2 regions of the Paenibacillus sp. FSL K6-1558 genome follow, and region 1 is predicted to be linked to the other one. Evidence: riboswitches for the same ligand, from Rfam matches in the RefSeq annotation. Region 1 holds a riboswitch; the other holds the start of a gene.
The links. A riboswitch is a leader RNA that binds a small molecule or an ion and turns the genes downstream of it on or off. The one in region 1 is predicted to bind cobalamin.
Positions count from the first base shown of each region.

Region 2: linked by a shared signal. The riboswitch ahead of nikB (nickel ABC transporter permease) and the one ahead of cobJ (precorrin-3B C(17)-methyltransferase) in region 1 are both predicted to bind cobalamin.

Region 1 covers NZ_JBBOCV010000001.1:3,216,433-3,220,859, reverse strand. The annotation lists gene MHI38_RS13860 (GerAB/ArcD/ProY family transporter) at 1-438, shown strand, start outside; gene MHI38_RS13855 (uroporphyrinogen-III synthase) at 569-1,399, shown strand; cobalamin riboswitch at 1,629-1,817, shown strand; partial or broken gene cobJ (precorrin-3B C(17)-methyltransferase) at 2,155-4,090, shown strand; gene MHI38_RS13845 (CbiX/SirB N-terminal domain-containing protein) at 4,361-4,427, shown strand, end outside.
Region 2 covers NZ_JBBOCV010000001.1:4,073,285-4,077,711, forward strand. The annotation lists gene MHI38_RS17555 (alpha-glucosidase/alpha-galactosidase) at 1-296, opposite strand, end outside; gene MHI38_RS17560 (AraC family transcriptional regulator) at 523-1,359, shown strand; cobalamin riboswitch at 1,459-1,653, shown strand; gene nikB (nickel ABC transporter permease) at 1,836-2,774, shown strand; gene nikC (nickel transporter permease) at 2,781-3,611, shown strand; gene MHI38_RS17575 (ABC transporter substrate-binding protein) at 3,631-4,427, shown strand, end outside.

The DNA.
Region 1 (4,427 bases):
TATTTAGTGTGCTGGGGATTGAAACGCATGATTCCCAAAGTGTCTGGTAAAGTACTGACCGGACCCATTGCGTTGCTGGGTTTTGTATGTGCGTTCTGGTTTTTCCGCAATGCGATCCAACTGAATCGATTTACACGGGAATGGACATGGGTTGCCATTGTATTTGAGGTGCTGTTTCCAATCGTATTCTTTCTATTTCTTCGTCCGCGCAAAAAGGAGGCTGGGCATGCACCGAACTCTGAATCGGGAGAGAGGGCCTCGAGAGGCAAACAGCAGGAAGGTGAACAGAAGCAGGAGCAGGCATCTGATGAATCAGATTATTCTGAAGGGAATACGGAAGGCAAGTCAGAAGAGAAATCTGGTGATAAGTCAGCGGAAAAGTCTATAGAGAAAAAAGGTAAACCATCACATGGCGGCGGTAATCTGCAGCCTTCCTGATGAAAATCATAAAAAATTGTTATAGCTTGAGAGCCTGGAAAGCAAGCAAGCATGGTTTCCCTCCGCAGAAGTACCCTGTATACTGTAGTCAGATTGACGAACTTTCGGCTTAATAACGGGGGGAACATGAATGGCTCAACATTTGGCAGGGGTACGTGTGGCATTAACCGGACCGAGAAAGTCCAAAGAGATGTCTCTTTTGGTGGAGAAAATGGGAGGAATCCCGCTTGTGCGTCCTGCACAAGGCACGGTATTTTTGGATGACCGTAACATTCGAGATGGACTGGTCTCTTGGATTTCCGATCCGCCGGATTGGGCAGTGTTTACGACGGGTATGGGACTGGATGCTTTGTTCGACATGGCTGAGGACATGGATGTAGCCGGACAACTTCGGAATGTCTTGGCCGAATCGTGTATTGCAGCCCGAGGGTACAAAACGGTGAATGCACTTAAGAAACTGAAGCTGACTCCATTGGTACGAGATGATGATGGTAGTACAGACGGTTTGATTCGGGAATTTGGCTCACATGATCTGGCAGGCAAAAAAGTGATGTTACAGTTGCATGGGGAAACGGCTCCTAAATTGGTTCGCTGGTTCGAAGAACAAGGAGCTGTCGTGCGTCAGGTATTGCCGTATCGTCACGTGCCGCCGGAAGAGGCAGAGCTGGAGCAACTGCTGAACGAAATCATTCAGCATAAGTTAGATGCGGTAGCCTTTACAAGCGGGCCGCAGGTTCGATTCTTGACGGAATATGCAACTTCCCAAGGCAAGCTGCAGCAGATGCTGACGGCTTTCAAAGAAGGTGTAGTCCCAGCCTCGGTTGGTAAAGTTACGGCGAACGCTATGCGTGAGGAAAGCATCGAAGCGCTGGTTGTGCCGGAAGAGGAGAAGATGGGAGCGCTCATCGTTGAACTGGGACGTTATTTTGCCGCGAATCCTGTGGGTGTCCGGGAAGATTAGTAAAGAGAGCATTCAGAGGGCAAGAGTTGCTGTATGAAGAATCGCAGACGCAATTCGTATACAGAGGAGTATTAAGTTTAGAAGGAATCACATCAGTTATATGGATGGATATATAAAGGTTCTGATCCGTTATCGGATCGGGACCTTTTTTTCATTTTTATCCAAAATTAATGTTTAGGACAATCTTGAGAAGCGTGGACATTATTTCCTGACCGATGGTATGATGAAGACAATATGAAAGCAGCAAGGTGCTCTTGCATAAAGCAAGAGGTAACAGGGAATCGGGTGCAAGTCCCGAGCGGTCCCGCCACTGTAATGGTAAAGCGTTTTCCATGAAAGTCACTCGGTATACCGGGGAAGACAGGAAAGAACGCTAATGATCCAGAGCCAGGAGACCTACCTTGCATGTGTCACCAAACCCTTCGCGGAAAGGAGTGGTGTACGATAAGTTCGGGAAAGGGACAAACCGTGGTTTGTACTGTGCGGCTCTATTTGGGCTGTTCTGGCTGCTTGTAATTCCTTATTATGGAATATTACAGGCCAGGTTTCCTGAGTGTAAGTACATGCGTATCTCATCCGTGATTAGGATGGGATTTTTTTGTTTTTTCGGACAGGAACGAAGTTGCCGAGTTGAGCAGAAGAAATGATGTTTTACAGGGCTATAAACGAGAGAGACACATCTGTATCGGGGAACTTTTGGGATAAACAAGGTTGGGGCATTAATCGTATGACAAGTGGAGTGAGGGGGAAAAGGGATGCAAAAGCAAGGCAAGTTACTGATCATCGGTTTCGGTCCAGGTGCGATGGAGCACATAACGAAACGGGCGCTGGATGCATTGCAGGAAAGCGAGGTCATCATTGGATATAACACCTATGTGGATCTGATCCGGCCTTTGTTGAATGGACAAGCCATTGTGCGTACAGGCATGACGGAGGAAGTCAGCCGGGCACAGGAAGCGGTAAGACAAGCGGAAGCAGGCCATATTGTTGCCGTAATCTCCAGTGGGGATGCCGGGGTATACGGTATGGCGGGGCTTGTATATGAGGTGCTGATCGAGCAAGGCTGGAAGCCAGATACAGGCGTAGCTGTCGAGGTTATTCCTGGCGTGTCCGCTATTCAATCGTGTGCGTCCTTGCTTGGTGCGCCGGTTATGCATGACGCGTGTACGATCAGCCTCAGCGACCATCTGACACCTTGGGAAACGATCATTCGCCGGGTTGAAGCGGCAGCGGCGGCTGATTTTGTCATTGCTTTGTATAATCCACGCAGTGGACGGCGTACACGCCAGATTGTAGAGACGCAGGAGATGTTGCTGCGTTACCGTGATCCGAAGACACCGGTTGGCCTGGTCAAGAGTGCGTACCGGGAACGCCAAGACGTGGTCATGACCACGCTGGAAGATATGCTGAATTACGATATCGGTATGTTAACGACCGTGATTATCGGCAATTCCTCGACCATGATGTACGAAGGACTCATGGTCACCCCGCGCGGATATCAGCGGAAATATACGCTGAACTCCGCGGAACAGCCGCTCAGACCTCACGAGCGGCTGCGCACCGAAGCCGAGCCATGGTCGCTCGGCGCACGGGAAGCCCGCGCTCGCCTCCGGCGAGGCGGCGGGTGTTGGCACGGCCCGCGATGCGCAGGCCGTGCCAACGGCGGAGCCAGCCCTGCGCGGCGCCAGCGCCGGAGAGGGCACGGCTCCGCAAGGGCAGCCGCCCGCAAGCGCATGGGCGGCGACCCCGCCTGCGGCAAGCCCGGCGAGCGGTGCTGGCACCGCCGTGCTTGCCGCAGAGCGGCCCGCGTCCGCGGCGGCAGAGGCCGCACCGCGCGCTGCCGCTGTGGCGCCACGCGCCGGCGCAGCCGAGCTCGCCGCCGAGGCGCTGACGCGGCTCGCGGCAGGCGGTGCGCTCGCAGGCGAAGCGGCAAGCCGCTGGCTGGACGCATCGGCGTCAGGCCCGGCAGCCGCAAGCGCGCAGGGCGCGAGCAGCGCAGCGGTGCTTGGCGCAGCCGCTGCTGTGCCCGTGCCGGGGCGCAAGGCGCCGCTCTTTGAGATCGGCGTGTCGCCCGGCGTGGGCAACAAAAAGTTCACCGCCGCTCAGATGGCCCTGCTGGCGCAGTGCGCAAGCGAGGATGGTGAACTCGAGTATACGCCGGAGCACCAGATTATTCTGAGAGTGCCGACGTTTGAACCGGATGCGCTGGTAGATGAGCTGCGCGCAGCAAACTTTATCGTGGTGCCGATTGGGGATGTGATCAAAGTCAAAGCTTGTGACTTCTGCAACCTGGAGAAGGACGACGCGGTGCCGATGGCTAACCATTTGCAGGACGTGATCGGTGGATTGTCTGCTCCGAAGGAAACGAGCGTAGCGTTAAACGGCTGCGGTATGGCTTGTTACGGGGCAGTGCTGGAGGATATCGGTATCGTGTACCGCAAAGGAGGATACGATCTGTTCCTTGGCGGGAAAAAGTTCGGCCGCAATGCCCACCCGGCTCAGCCTGTAGCAGAGGGCATTCCGGGTGATCAGATCGGCGGTATTGTGGAACGTATTGTCGCGGAGTACAAGGAAAAAGGTCATCCGAACGAACGTTTCCACAAGTTTTTTAAACGCGTTGGAGTTATTCAAGGCTTCCGCCATGTGGATGCGCCAGTCACTGTTGAAGTGAATCCGGTATGCGGTGACTAAGAGTGGAAGTGCGTAGTTTGGGTTACGGGCTTGAAGTCCACTTAAGCATCAGCGGCAGAGTGATCTACGGAAGATAAGAGGCCACAAAGCCAAAAGTTAACCCAGACACAACTCGGCTGAAACCCAGCTGATTGAGATAGATACAACATTTACAGCTGCATCAATACAGACTTAGACATAGATTATACCTTTCTTCCTTGGAACCGAGTGGAGAGCCTTACGAATATGAGAAATCTGATCTGTGGATCGGACAGAGGAGGAAATACGAAGATGGATGCAATTTTGTTGGTGGGACACGGGAGCCGTGATCCCGAGGGGAACCGTGAGTTAAAGGAGT
Region 2 (4,427 bases), 860 kb from region 1:
GGAATCTCAAAATCGGTAATCGTACACGGGTCATATCCGCCCACCTGAATGGCATTGATGACATATTTAGCTCCGCGGAGCGCTTCCTTGCGGTCATGGTATGTTTTAACGGAACAGCGGCTTCCCAGCGACTGAGCCAGGCTTTTTAACAAACGCTCCGAGTCACTTAGACGTTCAGCATCAATATCAAACAAGGCCAGTTCAAAGTCTTGCAAGGCCTCCGTCATCATCACATCACCCAATACATTTTTGACAAAAACGGTGCTGCCTGCACCGAGAAACGTAATTTTGTTCATTTCAACTTCATCCTTCCCGAAAAATGTTGTACCCCAACTATAGGCCGAACAGGCCCATATCACTATGGCTCAAACCCTCTCAAATATGGCATAATCCCATTTTTGTTTTCGTTTTCAGCAAGATTTCCTCTCTTCTACCTGTTATAATTTATTGTGTGTACTGGTAAGGGAATATGTGAGCTCACATTAAGATATCTTTAACCTCATCGTCGAAAGGAGGGGAAACATGAGTCGAAAAGTGGAAATGAATGTGGTCTCTGCCGGCTGGACGCAGATGGAACTGGTCTTGTTATTTTATGGTTGGGAGGCATGTGATCCTGCCCACTATTGGGGGCCGGGGGTGCGTGATTCCTATATTGTGCATTACGTACATGAGGGTCATGGTACGGTATATATGGGAGATCGGGAATATCCTCTGGGCGAGGGCCAAGGATTTCTCATATTACCCGACACGGTCATTCATTATGAAGCCGATGCTGAGGAGCCTTGGACATATTCATGGTTTGGCTTCAGAGGTGTACAGGCGAAGGCTTTTATGCAACGTGCGCAGTTAAGCGAGGAGCACCCGGTATTTACTGCTCATGATAAGAATATGATGGCAGCGCTGTATGACGAGATGCTTCAGGCCGGAACGAGCTCTGTTGCAGGAGGGGATGTGCTACATCAAAGTCTGTTATACCGACTTATGGCGGCATTAATCGCATCCTCACCGATCAAAGAAGAAGAAAATCCGCTCCTTTCGACGAAAGAGACTTATATTCGGCAGGCTGTGCAGTTTATGGAGAACCGGTATAGCCAGCGTACTTCTATTCTGGATATCGCACAGGCGGTCGGGCTGGATCGAACGTATTTATCGGGGTTGTTCAAAGAGCGATATGGCAAGTCGCTGCAAGCCTTTTTCTTAGAGTATCGCATGAATCGTGCAGCGGAGTTGCTTCGTAACCCGATGCTGTCTGTGAGTGAAGTAGCCCACTCCGTTGGATACACCGACCCGCTGCTTTTTTCCAAAATGTTCAAACGTGTGACGGGGGTGTCACCCAAGGGCTCGCGAGTGCGAGATTAGCCGCAATCATGATTTTAAATTTTGAAAGAAAAGTTTTGAACATTATTCCGTATGCCGCTATACTGATACAGAAGTGTAACAGATACCAACTTTTAGTGAATTGAATACGTGGAACTTGGTGCTCTACCCGCTGGGGTAGAAGCTTAAAAGGGAAGTCCGGTGTGATGCCGGCGCGGTCCCGCCACTGTAACAGAGGAGTCAGGCAGCATATCCACTGGTCTTACGAAGACCGGGAAGGAGCTGCTATGGCAATGATACTGGAGCCAGGAGACCTGCCAGGTTGGACAAACACAGCAGTACCCTACGGGAGATAGGAAGGTGTTTAAAGAGCATGATTTTTTCTGAAAATCTGTTTATTTAAGGCGTCCTTATCCCGTGAAACGGAAAGGGCGCTTTTTTGGCTTGAATTGGCTTGTATTGAATGGAATGAAAATGAAGGCGTACACGCGCATTAAACCGGGAAGGGCGTTTTATTATTGGGCAGATATATCGTTAAACGGTTATTACAACTGGTCGCCGTTCTGTTTGGAATCACCTTCCTGACATTTCTATTAACGTATCTGTCTCCTGGAGATCCCGCCAGACTGATGCTGATGTCTACCGGAGTCACACCTTCGGATGAACTGGTCAGACAGGTGAGGTCAGAGCTTGGGCTGGACAAGCCATTTCTGGTTCGGTATGGCACATGGCTGGGACAAGTAGTCACTGGAGACTTTGGTACGTCGTATAAATATGACCGTCCGGTGCTGGATGTGTTAATGGCCCGCCTTCCAGCAACGCTCAAGTTAACCGGGAGCGCAATGCTTCTGGTGATTTTGATTTCCTTTCCGCTCGGAGTTCTTTCGGCTGTACGCCGGAATCAATGGCTGGATTATGTGATTCGCCTGTTTTCGTTTGCCGGTCTATCCATGCCGAGCTTCTGGCTGGGGATGTTGCTGATGCTGGTATTTGGTGTGCAGCTGAAGCTGCTGCCGGTCATGGGTAGTTCCGGCTGGAACAGCCTGATCCTGCCTGCTGCGACACTCGCGATTCCATTGATCGCCCAATACAGCCGGCAGATTCGTGCAGTCATGCTGGAGGAGACAAGCCAGAATTACGTAGTGGGTGCAAGAGCAAGAGGTGTGAAGGAATCAATGATTATTTGGCGACATATTTTGCCCAATTCACTGTTGCCAATTGTGACCTTGCTAGGCATGACAACAGGAGCACTACTTGGCGGAGCAGCAATTGTGGAGAGTTTATTCGTATGGCCGGGAGTAGGACAGATGGCGGTGGATGCCATTTTCACCCGCGATTACCCCCTGATACAGGGTTATGTAATCTGGATGGCAGTCATCTATGTCACCCTGAATCTGATCGTGGATCTCTGGACACATCTTCGCGATCCGCGCATTCAACTGGATGTGGATGTGTAGATGGTGATGAAGATTCGAGCATATCTGACACAACGTCGTCTATTTATTTTCTTGCTATCCCTGACCACAGGCTGGATCGTTCTGGCTCTGATTGCGCCGCTTCTGGCGCCTCACGATCCACTTGCTACGAATTTTGCCAAAGTGTTGCAGCCATCCAGCCCCGAATATCCACTCGGTACGGATCAGCTTGGGCGATGTGTCCTGTCCCGACTTTTATATGGAGCACGCACCTCTCTGCTGCTTACATTTATGATGATCGGTATTGTTTTCGGCTTAGGTGTAGCGGTTGGTGTCGTCGCAGGTTTTCTGCGAGGGCTGGTGGATACGCTGCTGATGCGGCTGTGCGATACGTTGATGGCATTTCCGGGTTTGATTTTTGCTATTGCCGTAGTAGGCATGTTAGGGCCGGGGTTATTTAACACGGTGGTCGCACTGTCAGTTGTCTGGTGGGCAAAGTATGCACGGATGGCCCGAAGCCTGGTCATTTCTCTTCAGCAAAAAGAGTTCGTCACTGCCGCCGCGTTCAGCGGTGCGCGTAAAATCCAGATCATTAGCAGAACGATTCTGCCGAATATGTTGCCACCCTTGATCGTCATGGCGATGATGGACGTAGGCGGCATGATGTTGTCGATTTCGGGTCTGTCCTTTCTCGGACTTGGTGCACAGCCGCCTGATCCCGAGTGGGGAGCGATGTTGAATGAAGGCAGAAGATATCTGCAGACAGCGCCTTGGCTGTTAATCTATCCGGGGCTCGCGATATTTAGCACGGTTATCATTTTTAATTTGCTGGGGGACAGTCTGCGAGATGTGCTTGATCCCAAGAAAAATACAGTGTAACTGAGGGGAATGGGGAAGTATGGGTAAGTTTCAAAAAACATGGCTACTGGCTATCATATCAATGATGACTATTCTGTTGCTCGCGGCCTGTGGTAACGACAAAAATTCAACACCTTCATCATCCGATGCTACGGGGAAAAAGGCAGGGGTGGATGCGAGTGGTGCGGCTGGTGAGGACAAGAAATCACATCTGAATGTGGCCTTGTTCTGGCTGGGGAGTAGCCTTGATCCTGCGGAGGAATGGAACGGCTGGACGCTGACGCGCGCGGCTATTGGGGAGACGTTGATTCAGTTTGATGAGCAGATGAAGATCGTCCCCAAACTTGCCGATAAGTGGGATCGGATCGATGATACAACCTGGCATTTTCATATTCGCGACGGAGTAACGTTCCATAATGGCAATCCCGTGACTGCGGATGCGGTTAAAAAATCAATCGAACGCTCCATCTCGCTGAATGAGAGAGGTCAATCCACACTGCCAATTGCGTCAATGACTGCCAAGGGGCAGGATCTGACGATCAAAACAACACAGCCAGATGCCTCACTGCTAGGCAATATTGCAGAGCCACTGTTTATTATCGTGGATACGAGTGCAGATACATCAAAATTCAAGAGTGAGCCCATCGCTACCGGGCCGTTCATGGTTACAGGATATACGCCCGACCAGGAGATTCAGGTGAAAAAGTACGATAAGTACTGGGGTGGCGCGGCTGATCTGGATACGATGACACTAAAATACATCAAGGATGACAATACACGGGCGCTGGCACTGCAATCAGGGGAAATCGATGTAGCGAGTAATGTGGGACGCAGCCA